Regions from separate parts of the Nostoc piscinale CENA21 genome, predicted to be linked through region 1. Evidence: predicted binding sites of a transcription regulator. Region 1 holds the regulator's gene; each other region holds the start of a gene.

What was found. Region 1 encodes NtcA, which controls nitrogen genes in cyanobacteria. Its sites were predicted from a motif close to TNTGTANNNNNNNNTACANA; they were not measured.
Region 2: rpe (ribulose-phosphate 3-epimerase) is a predicted target of NtcA. The motif match lies at 1,480-1,499, and genes of this name have one in related genera.
Region 3: glnA (type I glutamate--ammonia ligase) is a predicted target of NtcA. The motif match lies at 1,493-1,512, and genes of this name have one in related genera.

The regions. Positions count from the first base shown of each region.
Region 1 is NZ_CP012036.1:233,180-236,463, reverse strand. Features, by position in the region: partial or broken gene ACX27_RS01055 (DUF3084 domain-containing protein) at 7-1,498, opposite strand; gene ntcA (global nitrogen regulator NtcA) at 1,749-2,420, opposite strand; gene fabI (enoyl-ACP reductase FabI) at 3,163-3,284, shown strand, end outside.
Region 2 is NZ_CP012036.1:857,339-860,622, forward strand. Features, by position in the region: gene hpsJ-A (HpsJ-like protein, cyanoexosortase A-associated) at 1-629, shown strand, start outside; gene rpe (ribulose-phosphate 3-epimerase) at 746-1,453, opposite strand; gene ACX27_RS03790 (S8 family serine peptidase) at 1,648-3,237, shown strand; gene ACX27_RS03795 (AraC family transcriptional regulator) at 3,276-3,284, opposite strand, start outside.
Region 3 is NZ_CP012036.1:6,636,690-6,639,973, forward strand. Features, by position in the region: partial or broken gene ACX27_RS28605 (LL-diaminopimelate aminotransferase) at 1-272, opposite strand, end outside; gene ACX27_RS34535 (element excision factor XisI family protein) at 397-636, opposite strand; gene apcB (allophycocyanin subunit beta) at 770-1,279, opposite strand; gene glnA (type I glutamate--ammonia ligase) at 1,636-3,051, shown strand; gene gifA (glutamine synthetase inactivation factor IF7A) at 3,186-3,284, opposite strand, start outside.

The DNA.
Region 1 (3,284 bases):
AAAATCTTAAGTACTAAAAATCACTTTGCCGTTTTGAACAGCTAATAATTTCACGCGCAGAGGCCCGGCTGTATATGTATCTTCTGCGGCGATCGCTTTAATATCTACAGGCTGATCATATTGTCTTAGCTGGTTAATAAAGCGCAAAAATGTGCCATCTACTTGCACACCTTCTACAATGCCGGCATTTCTGGCGCGAAATTGGGAAGCAGAAATCAGCAAATCTAATCTTTGGCGTAACTGATAAGATGTCATGGTTTTGGGATCAGCACTGGTGCTTGCCAAAACCTCTCCTCCCGTAAAGACTAAGATATTGCGTGCAGCATCTGCAAAAAATTCTATCTGTTTTTCGCCCCGGACGTAATTACCTGCGGAGAAAATTCGCACGACATATTCCCTACCATCGCTGATTTGTCTAATCAACTGCTCAATTCGTTCGGGAGTGACGCGCAATATTTGGGTATTTTCTGGTGTTGCACTCGGTTCAGTTAATTGAAAGATGGCATTTTGGTTAGCATCGCCTAACAGTTGCAACACCGCCTGACGCGCCGCCGAGGCTTGACTCACTTGAATTACCGCACCAGCCAAAATTTGACCACGCACTAACGCCAACTTGCCTAAACGCAAGTCTTGATAAGACTGATAGTATTTTTCGAGTCTGGCTACTTCCTGTTCTAAATAATCCTGTTGTCTTTCTAATTCTTTGAGGCGAGATTCTCTGGTGGCAATTACCTGTTCTCTGGCGGTAATTTCTAAATTGCGATTTTGAATGAGTTTATCTAATTGAGCGATTTTGCGATCGCGCTGTTCAATAATTTCTTGACGATTGGCGAGTTCGCGATCACGTTTGGAAATGGCTGTTTTCGCTTCATCAATCGCCTTTTTTTGCCTCTGCGTACAATCTTTGTTGTTCTGCCTTTAATTGTCCTACAGCTACTTGTAAGGCTTTTCTTTGGTTATAAACGTTTTCTAATTCTGACCGCGCTTGCTGATATTGAGTTGCAACTTGATTTAAGCGCCCTTGAGTGCTTTGTAACTGCCCTTGGATTTTTGCTTGGCGGCTCAAAGTTTGATTGAGTTTTGCTTGTGTTTCCCGTTGTTTAGCGTTGGCCGCTTGCAAAGATTTATTAATTCTTTGTAAGTCTTGTTGCGCTTGGGTTTGTTCTTTTCTGGCTTGGCTTAATTCTGTTTCGACTTGGCTTTTTTGGGCTTCGGCGGTTTTGAGTTGTTCTCGTTTGTTTCTCAGGTCTTTTTGAATATCTTCTAATTCAAAGACTCCCTTACGCAAGCCCTCATCCGCAGCAAACAAAATTCCCAAGGTTGATGCTGAAATCAAGCCCCCAGTAAAAATTGTCACCACCACCGCCGTATTTTTGGGACGAAGCTTAAAGAGTGAGAGGCGAGCTTTGCCAACCCGTGTGCCAATGCGATCGCCCACAGTGGCTATTACGCCTCCCAAAATTAAAATTGCTGCAATGAGGATGTACCCGGTGGTCATCTTCAGCTACCGAAATGGTTCCAGATACAGCCTACTACTTTCGACCATTGTCTGTGGAGGGTAGGAAATTGGCAATAGCGAAGATTTATCAATTTATGATTTGCCTCCTGCTATGGGTATTATCTGCAAAAACACCACCATATTTGCCAACTCCATTACCTCCAATTACTTTCAACCAAAAACAATGCCAGAGTCAGAAAGCCCAAATTCAGAGTAAATCACGTTTTGATTCTGACTTCTGACTTCTGCTTTAAGTGAACTGTCTACTTAAGCTAACAGGTTTATGCACAGTAATCTTCTTTTTATGAATAGAAATCATTTTCTTTTCGCGTAAATCACCAAGTAACCTAGTGACTGTGACACGAGTCGAACCAATTGCCTCTGCGATCGCTTGATGAGATAGCTTCAGATCAATTGTGATTCCATCTGCACAAGGAACACCAAAATCACGACAAAGAATTAATAAAAAACTCACCAATCTAGAACCCATATCTCGGTGAGCGAGGGTTTCAATCATCATCTCTGTCTGTAAAATCCGCGAAGATAGACCCCGCAGCATTAACATAGACAATTCTGGATTTTCCTTAAGTGCTTGCTCTACTTGCTCGATTGGTGCTGATAGCAATTCTACAGGTGTAAATGCAACAGCATGGTAAAACCGATCTGACTTATTTCCAGTCAGCAAAGACAAAACACCAAAAACACTATTTTCCCGTAACAGTGCTACCGTTATTTCTTCTCCTGCTTCGTATACCCTGGAAAGTTTTACAGCACCCTTAAGAAGAAAATAAACTCGTTCAGCAGGATCGCCCGGAAAAAAGATCGTTTTGTTGCGTTCAAACGTTTCCACAACAGGTGGAAACGCCCCAGTTGCCATCTGACGAAAAACATTTGCTAGGGCTTTATCTTGTGTCACGATCATCTCCCTTCCCCTACCCAATGCCGGAAAAACAAATAAACTGATTACCTAAGAATACACCTGAAAAATCAATAAATCACCGTCAACCTTTCTGTACTTTCCTATACTCAAAAGCCAAACTTCAGACTTATTTGTTCATAATGATACATAATTTTTCACCTTTTTAGCTAGTAGTTGTTATAAGTACTTACAAACTCCTATTCATCAGGTTTTTTGCGAAAAAATTCATTGTATCTTGAGAATATCTTCAGGAAGAGCAGACAATTTTTATGCAGCAAACACACCAATTGAATTAAAGAAAAATTCAGACAGCAGAATTGAAGACGCAAAATTAGTCAATGGAGAAAAACACTCACCACTTAATTTGCTGTGTTGCTTGTTTATTCATCTACTAGCCTCACAGAATTTAAGGCTCAATTCGGGCTTCTGGTTTCTTGATTCTGGCCTGTGAAACATGATTTTGATAAATCAAGAAAAACAGGCCTCAGTTTCTAGTATCCTCCTAAGAGGATGTCTGAAAAAGTCCCAGGTGATACACTCAGCAGTTGAAGTATCCTCAATTCCCCTAAAAAATTTAGACTTCTGGCTGTAATTGCCTCTGAAAAAGAAAAGTGAACACAGCTACACAGCAGTCAAAAATAGCCATTGTGTTGCCAGACGGAATGCTGCACCTGCTTAGGGGAATCAAAAATAGTTGATACTGCTCAGACATCTTTTATCATGATTGATCCTGTTAATAATTTCTATGCTGAATCTGACTGGAAAAAACGCCCTCGTTACAGGTATTGCCAATAATCGCTCCATCGCTTGGGGTATCGCCCAACAACTGCACGCCGCCGGAGCTAATTTAGGTATTACTTACCTCCC
Region 2 (3,284 bases), 620 kb from region 1:
GAGTCCTTGGTTATGGATTATTGTTATTAGCTTTATTCGATACGGTGGAAACTTTTGTGCCACCTAGCATTATGAATCCTGTTTGGGAATTTCAGACTTTTGGTGCATTAGTTGAAAGAATACCTGTAGCTTTAATTGGTTTAGCATTAGTATTTTTTGGTGAATTAAATGCTAGAGCTAAATGGGAATTTTTGGCTGTCAAATTGCTATCTTGGTTAAGTTTGTTATTGGCAATAATATTTATATTACTCATACCACTTGGTGTGAGTAATACTGTTAGACTTAGTAAACAAAGTTATAATCAAATTAACAACTTATCTCAGCAGCAAATAACTCAAGCTGAACAAGTTGAACAGCGATTGAGCCAAGCTAAACCAGAGCAAATCGAAAGTTTTCTGAAAAGTCAAGGTCGTTCAGTAGATGCAAGTAATCCACAAGAATTAAAAACAAAAGTTTTGTCTGAAGTTTCTCAAGCTAAAGAGAGAATCAAATTGCAAGCGCAAGCTAATCAATCGACTCAGCGATTAAACTTACTCAAAAATTCTGTGAAATGGAATCTTGGGGCTTTAGTTTCAGCTACTTTATTTTTTATCTTTTGGAAAAATAGCAGTTGGGCGAGAAGCAGGTGATAAGTGATAGGTGACAGTTAAGAATCGGTGTGAGGGTTTTGAATGTAAAGCAAAAAAATAGGGTAGACAATATTAAATTGTCCACCCTGTTTTAATTAATGCAAAACTTTATGTGATTAAACTTTTGCTAATTCTGGTGTAGGGCGTTTGCTGTTGCGGATATTGGTAATTGCTTCCGCATAATCTTTGGCGTTGAATACAGCAGAACCAGCAACAATTGCATTAGCGCCTGCTTCTAAAACTTGCCAGGTGTTGTTGGCTTTTAATCCACCATCAACTTCAATCCAGGGGTTGAGTCCGCGTTCGTCGCACATCTGGCGCAGTTTTCTAATTTTTGGTAATACGCCAGGAATGAAGCTTTGACCACCGAAACCGGGGTTAACGCTCATGATGAGTACTAAGTCACAAAGTTCTAGCACGTACTCAATAAATTCTAAGGGTGTGGAAGGATTAAGTACTACCCCTGCTTGTTTACCAAGTTCTTTAATTTGACCGAGTGTGCGGTGTAAGTGTGGGGAAGCATTATGTTCAGCGTGTACAGAGATAATATCTGCACCTGCTTTAGCAAAACCTTCGACATATTTTTCTGGTTCCACAATCATCAAGTGGACATCCAGAGGCTTTGTAGTAACCGGACGAATCGCCTCCACAACCAGAGGGCCTATCGTAATATTAGGTACAAAACGACCGTCCATTACATCAACATGAATCCAATCTGCTCCAGCTGCGTCTACTGCGCGAATTTCGTCACCCAGACGACTAAAATCGGCTGATAGGATAGATGGAGCAATCACAATGGGCTTTTCAGATCGGTTTTGGGTCATGGCTAGTGGGTTTTTAAGCGTCCTCGTCTGTAGGCATTGTAACAAAATGCTGTAACAAAATATTGAGTAATTCTCGTTAATTTAATTTTGCTTTGTCAGGAAATGGTAAGGGAGGAGATAAAGGAAGGGGGAAAAAAGAAGAACTATTGACCATTGACAAATGACTATTGACTATTGACCATTGCCTAATAACTATGAACAAAAAACTAAACTGGCTAATTTGGGGTTTGAGTGCTTCTTGTTTGAGTGTGCCTGTAATGGCTTCAGGTTTACAAACCTCTTTAGGAACAAATGGTATTGATGCTTTAAAACTACATCAGCCTCCTTACAATTTAATCGGTCGTAAGATAGCCATTGGTCAAGTAGAAATCGGTCGTCCGGGAATGTTTGGGTGGGATAAAGCGGTCTCAAAAAATCGCACGATATCTTTGGCGGCGGTTTTTTTACGCAATGGCCCGGCGAAATCAAACACGGGTGTTGACCCCCACGCTTATAATGTGGCTGGGGTGATGGTGAGTACAGATAAGGCTTTACCAGGGGTAGCACCAGGAGCGAGGCTGTATTCTTCGGCTGTAGGATCTACGAAAAATATGGGTCAGCCAGAAGAGTGTATATCAGCACAGCACATAGCACTACAAAACGGTGGCGATATCCGCGCGATTAACTTTAGCTTTGGCGAACCCCTCAACCGTGATCCACGACCGGATGCTGTTCTAGATGGGAATGCTTTGTTAACGATGTGTGTTGATTGGTCGAGCCGGGTTCACGATGTTTTGTATGCGATCGCCGGCAATCAAGGTAAAGGGGGTATTCCGATTCCTACAGATAATTTTAATGGAGTTAACGTGGCTTTTTCATCCCGACGGGGTGGAATTTTTAATAAAGTAGATGTTTCTAACCTGGCGGGGTTGAATCAGGGAGTGAGTGGTAGGTTAGCCGGAAGAGAGTTTAATGCTGATGGTCGTCGTGCTGTTAGTATAGTTGCGCCTGGGAGTAATATCCCTTTGCTGAATCCTGACGGCAAAATTAATAAAGCTACTGGTACAAGTTTTGCAGCACCGCATGTTACCGCAACTGTAGCGTTGTTACAAGAATTTGGCGATCGCCAACTCCGAACCAAAAAGTCTAACTGGAGTGTTGACAGTCGTCGTCATCAAGTGATGAAAGCAGTTTTACTCAACTCAGCCGATAAAGTCCAAGACAGTGGGAACGGCTTACGCTTAGGGATGACGCGGACACTCATCGATAAACAAAATCTCAATTGGTTAGAGTCTGATGCTTACAAAGACCCAAAAATTCCTTTAGATGCTCAAATGGGAACGGGTCATTTAAATGCTTTTCGGGCTTATCAACAGTTTAGTGCGGGTCAGTGGGAACCGACAAAAGCTGTTTCCGCAGTTGGTTGGGATTATCGCCAAGTCACGGCGGGAAATGTAGTTGATTATCAGTTAAGCAAATCTTTGAAGCAAGGAAGTTTTGTTTCTATTACACTGGCTTGGGATAGATTGGTTGAGTTGAGCGATCGCAATCAAAACCAGATGTTTGATATTGGCGAAAGCTTTAGCGATAAGGGGTTGAATAATCTTGACCTCTACTTAGTCAAAGCTGATGCGAAAAACTCTGAAACTGCTGCTGTTTGTTCTTCCATTAGCCCAATTGATAGTGTAGAACATATTTTCTGTCCCGTTCCGGCAAATGGTAATTACAAAATCCGTGTGCAGTTTCGCCAACAAGTCAACCTTCCCACTCAACCTTATGCTTTGGCTTGGTGGACGGCGAATTGAAAATAATAGGTTGTGTAGGGACGTTGTATGCAACGTCTCTACTTTTT
Region 3 (3,284 bases), 690 kb from region 1:
TGAAAATCCTGAGCCGCAATTTTTTCCCTTAACCAAGCATAACCTTGTTCTGGCCCGTAACCTTTAAAAGTTGCGCGATCGCCCATTTCTTCCACAGCTTTAATCATCGCTGTGCGGCACGCTTCTGGTAAAGGTTCGGTCACATCGCCAATTCCCAAACGAATAACTTTAGCATCAGGGTTAGCTTCCACAAAAGCATTTACCCGCCGCGCAATTTCCGGGAACAGATAACCAGCCTTCAGCTTCAGGTAGTTGTCGTTAATCGTCGCCATATTAGATAGTGAAATACGCACTACAACAGCTTACAGCTAATTGCTCTTGACGATAGCACAGTTGCTTATGCCGAAGTCTCTTTATCTTTGATAATTGACATTTAGGTAATGTTTAATACATCAATCAATATATAGCAAAATCTGTGTATTGGCGCAATTCTGCGGGATGGAAACCCAAAACAATATCTTTATGTAGGATACCTGCTGCTAACAATGCTTCTACCACTGGCTCAGACGTGCCATCATATTGAATCTTTCTGCCGTGAGAGCTGCTTTGTGCCAGAGTTGGCGTATGGAAATGCGTCGAGCGTTTTAAAGGCAGTCCAGACCTGTTCCTGTGATGTTGGTGACGATATCCGAACATAAAATTTAGTTGAGTAGCTTGGTAGGTGTAGACCGAACAGTTGCTCAACAAAAAGCGATCGCTTCTCAACGTAAACTAAGAGGCGATCGCTTTGTTAAATTCAATAACAGATATTTAGCCTATCTTTAAATTACTAAACATCCTGTTCACTTAACTCGCGGGTGATATGGTCAAAAGGCTCATCAACAAAAGCAGCATTAGCTACGCCTGCTGCTGCTACTTGTTCCTTGACAATATCCTTCATGATTTGCACACCGCGAACTGTCGGCCCAATAGGTACACCTAAAGAATTGTAAGTTTCTCTCAAGCCTTGTAATACACGCTCATCCAATACATTGGTGTTACCTGCAACTAACGCATAAGTAGCGTAGCGGAGGTAATAGTCCATATCGCGCAAACAAGCCGCATAACGACGAGTTGTATAGGCATTGCCACCGGGACGAATCAATTCTGGTAGTTCTTCAAATAACTTAGCACCAGCTTGCTTGACAATTGCAGCCGCATTTGAATTGATAGCAGCCGCAGCTTGTACCCGTGCTGTACCACTTTCAAAATAAGATTTCAGACTGTCAATCGCATTCCGGTCAAAATAACGTCCAGCTACGTCATAATTCTTAATTAAAGTTGTAACTGCATCGCGCATTCCTTTTCTCCCAATCGTTACTATCTATGGTTTGATATTTATTTGGCTGCACTTACGCACCAGTAAATTTTTGTGCTATTTAAAATAAGTTCGGCACAAAAACAATCTATCCGCTACTTAAGGATTCTATGCCAAAGTTGCCCCCGATGAAATGAACTTTCTTGTTTTTACAGATGACGTGCGAAAGGTTAATATAACCTGTAATCCAGGGAATCTGTAACAAAGACTACATTATTATGTAATCTCAAATCTTTACGATAATCCAGGTGTGTCACAACTTGGTTCGGATCAGTAGGGTTAGAATGCTTTGGCAGATTCTGGTTTTACAATAAGAAATTGGCAGAGAAGGAGTAACAATGACAACCCCACAAGAAGTCTTGAAATTGATCCAAGACCAAAACATTCAGATGATTGATCTGAAATTCATCGATACACCAGGAACATGGCAGCACTTGACCGTGTACCATAACCAAATCGATGAAAGTTCATTCTCTGATGGCGTACCTTTCGACGGTTCCAGTATTCGGGGTTGGAAAGGTATTGAAGAATCAGACATGACAATGGTGTTAGATCCCAACACAGCTTGGATCGACCCATTCATGGCAGAGCCAACCTTAAGCATAATCTGTAGCATTAAGGAACCCCGCACAGGAGAATGGTACAGCCGTTGCCCGCGCGTGATTGCTCAAAAAGCTGTTGATTATCTAGTTTCTACTGGTATTGGTGATACCACTTTCTTTGGGCCTGAAGCTGAATTCTTCATTTTTGATGATGTCCGCTTCGACCAAACCGCCAACTCCGGTTACTACTACGTAGACTCTGTAGAAGGTCGTTGGAACTCTGGTAGACAAGAAGGCCCCAACTTGGGTTACAAACCACGCTTCAAAGAAGGTTATTTCCCAGTGTCGCCTACCGACAGTTTCCAAGACATTCGGACAGAAATGTTGCTGACAATGGCAAAATGTGGTGTCCCCATTGAAAAGCAACACCACGAAGTAGCAACTGGTGGTCAGTGCGAACTCGGCTTCCGCTTCGGTAAGTTAATTGAAGCGGCTGACTGGTTGATGACTTACAAATATGTCATCAAAAACGTAGCTAAGAAATACGGCAAAACCGTTACCTTCATGCCAAAACCAATTTTTGGCGATAACGGTTCCGGTATGCACTGTCACCAGTCAATTTGGAAAGATGGCAAGCCTCTATTTGCTGGCGATAAGTATGCTGGTTTGAGTGAAATGGCATTGCATTACATTGGTGGCATTCTCAAACACGCACCAGCACTATTAGCTATCACCAACCCCACCACAAATTCCTACAAACGTCTAGTACCAGGTTACGAAGCACCTGTTAACTTGGCTTACTCCCAAGGAAACCGTTCTGCTTCTGTGCGTATTCCTCTCTCTGGCACTAACCCCAAAGCTAAACGCTTAGAGTTCCGTTGTCCAGACGCTACTTCTAACCCTTACTTGGCATTTGCAGCTATGCTTTGTGCTGGCTTGGATGGTATCAAGAACAAAATTGACCCAGGCGAGCCTCTAGATAAAAATATCTATGAACTGTCTCCAGAAGAGTTGGCAAAAGTTCCTTCTACCCCAGGTTCTCTAGATAAAGCATTAGCAGCCCTAGAGAATGACCACGCTTTCTTGACTGAAACCGGCGTGTTCACAGAAGACTTTATCCAAAACTGGATTGACTACAAACTAGCTAATGAAGTTGAGCAGTTGCAGTTGCGTCCTCATCCTTATGAGTTTTATCTCTACTATGACTGCTAATTGCAACCTGTAGTGATTTATTAGCCACCCTTTAGGGGTGGCTTTTTTTATGAATTAACACTTTTGACAACTCCTAGAAAGCAACAGTAGTAATGGGATAAAACTTTTATCCTATTACTTGTCACCGACTAACTTTAGCTCATTGCAGCATGACTACTGCCATAAATGGTGCGTGTAGTTTGGTCGATCTTGCCTTGAATGGGATTCCAATAATGGGACACTTCTTCAGGAAG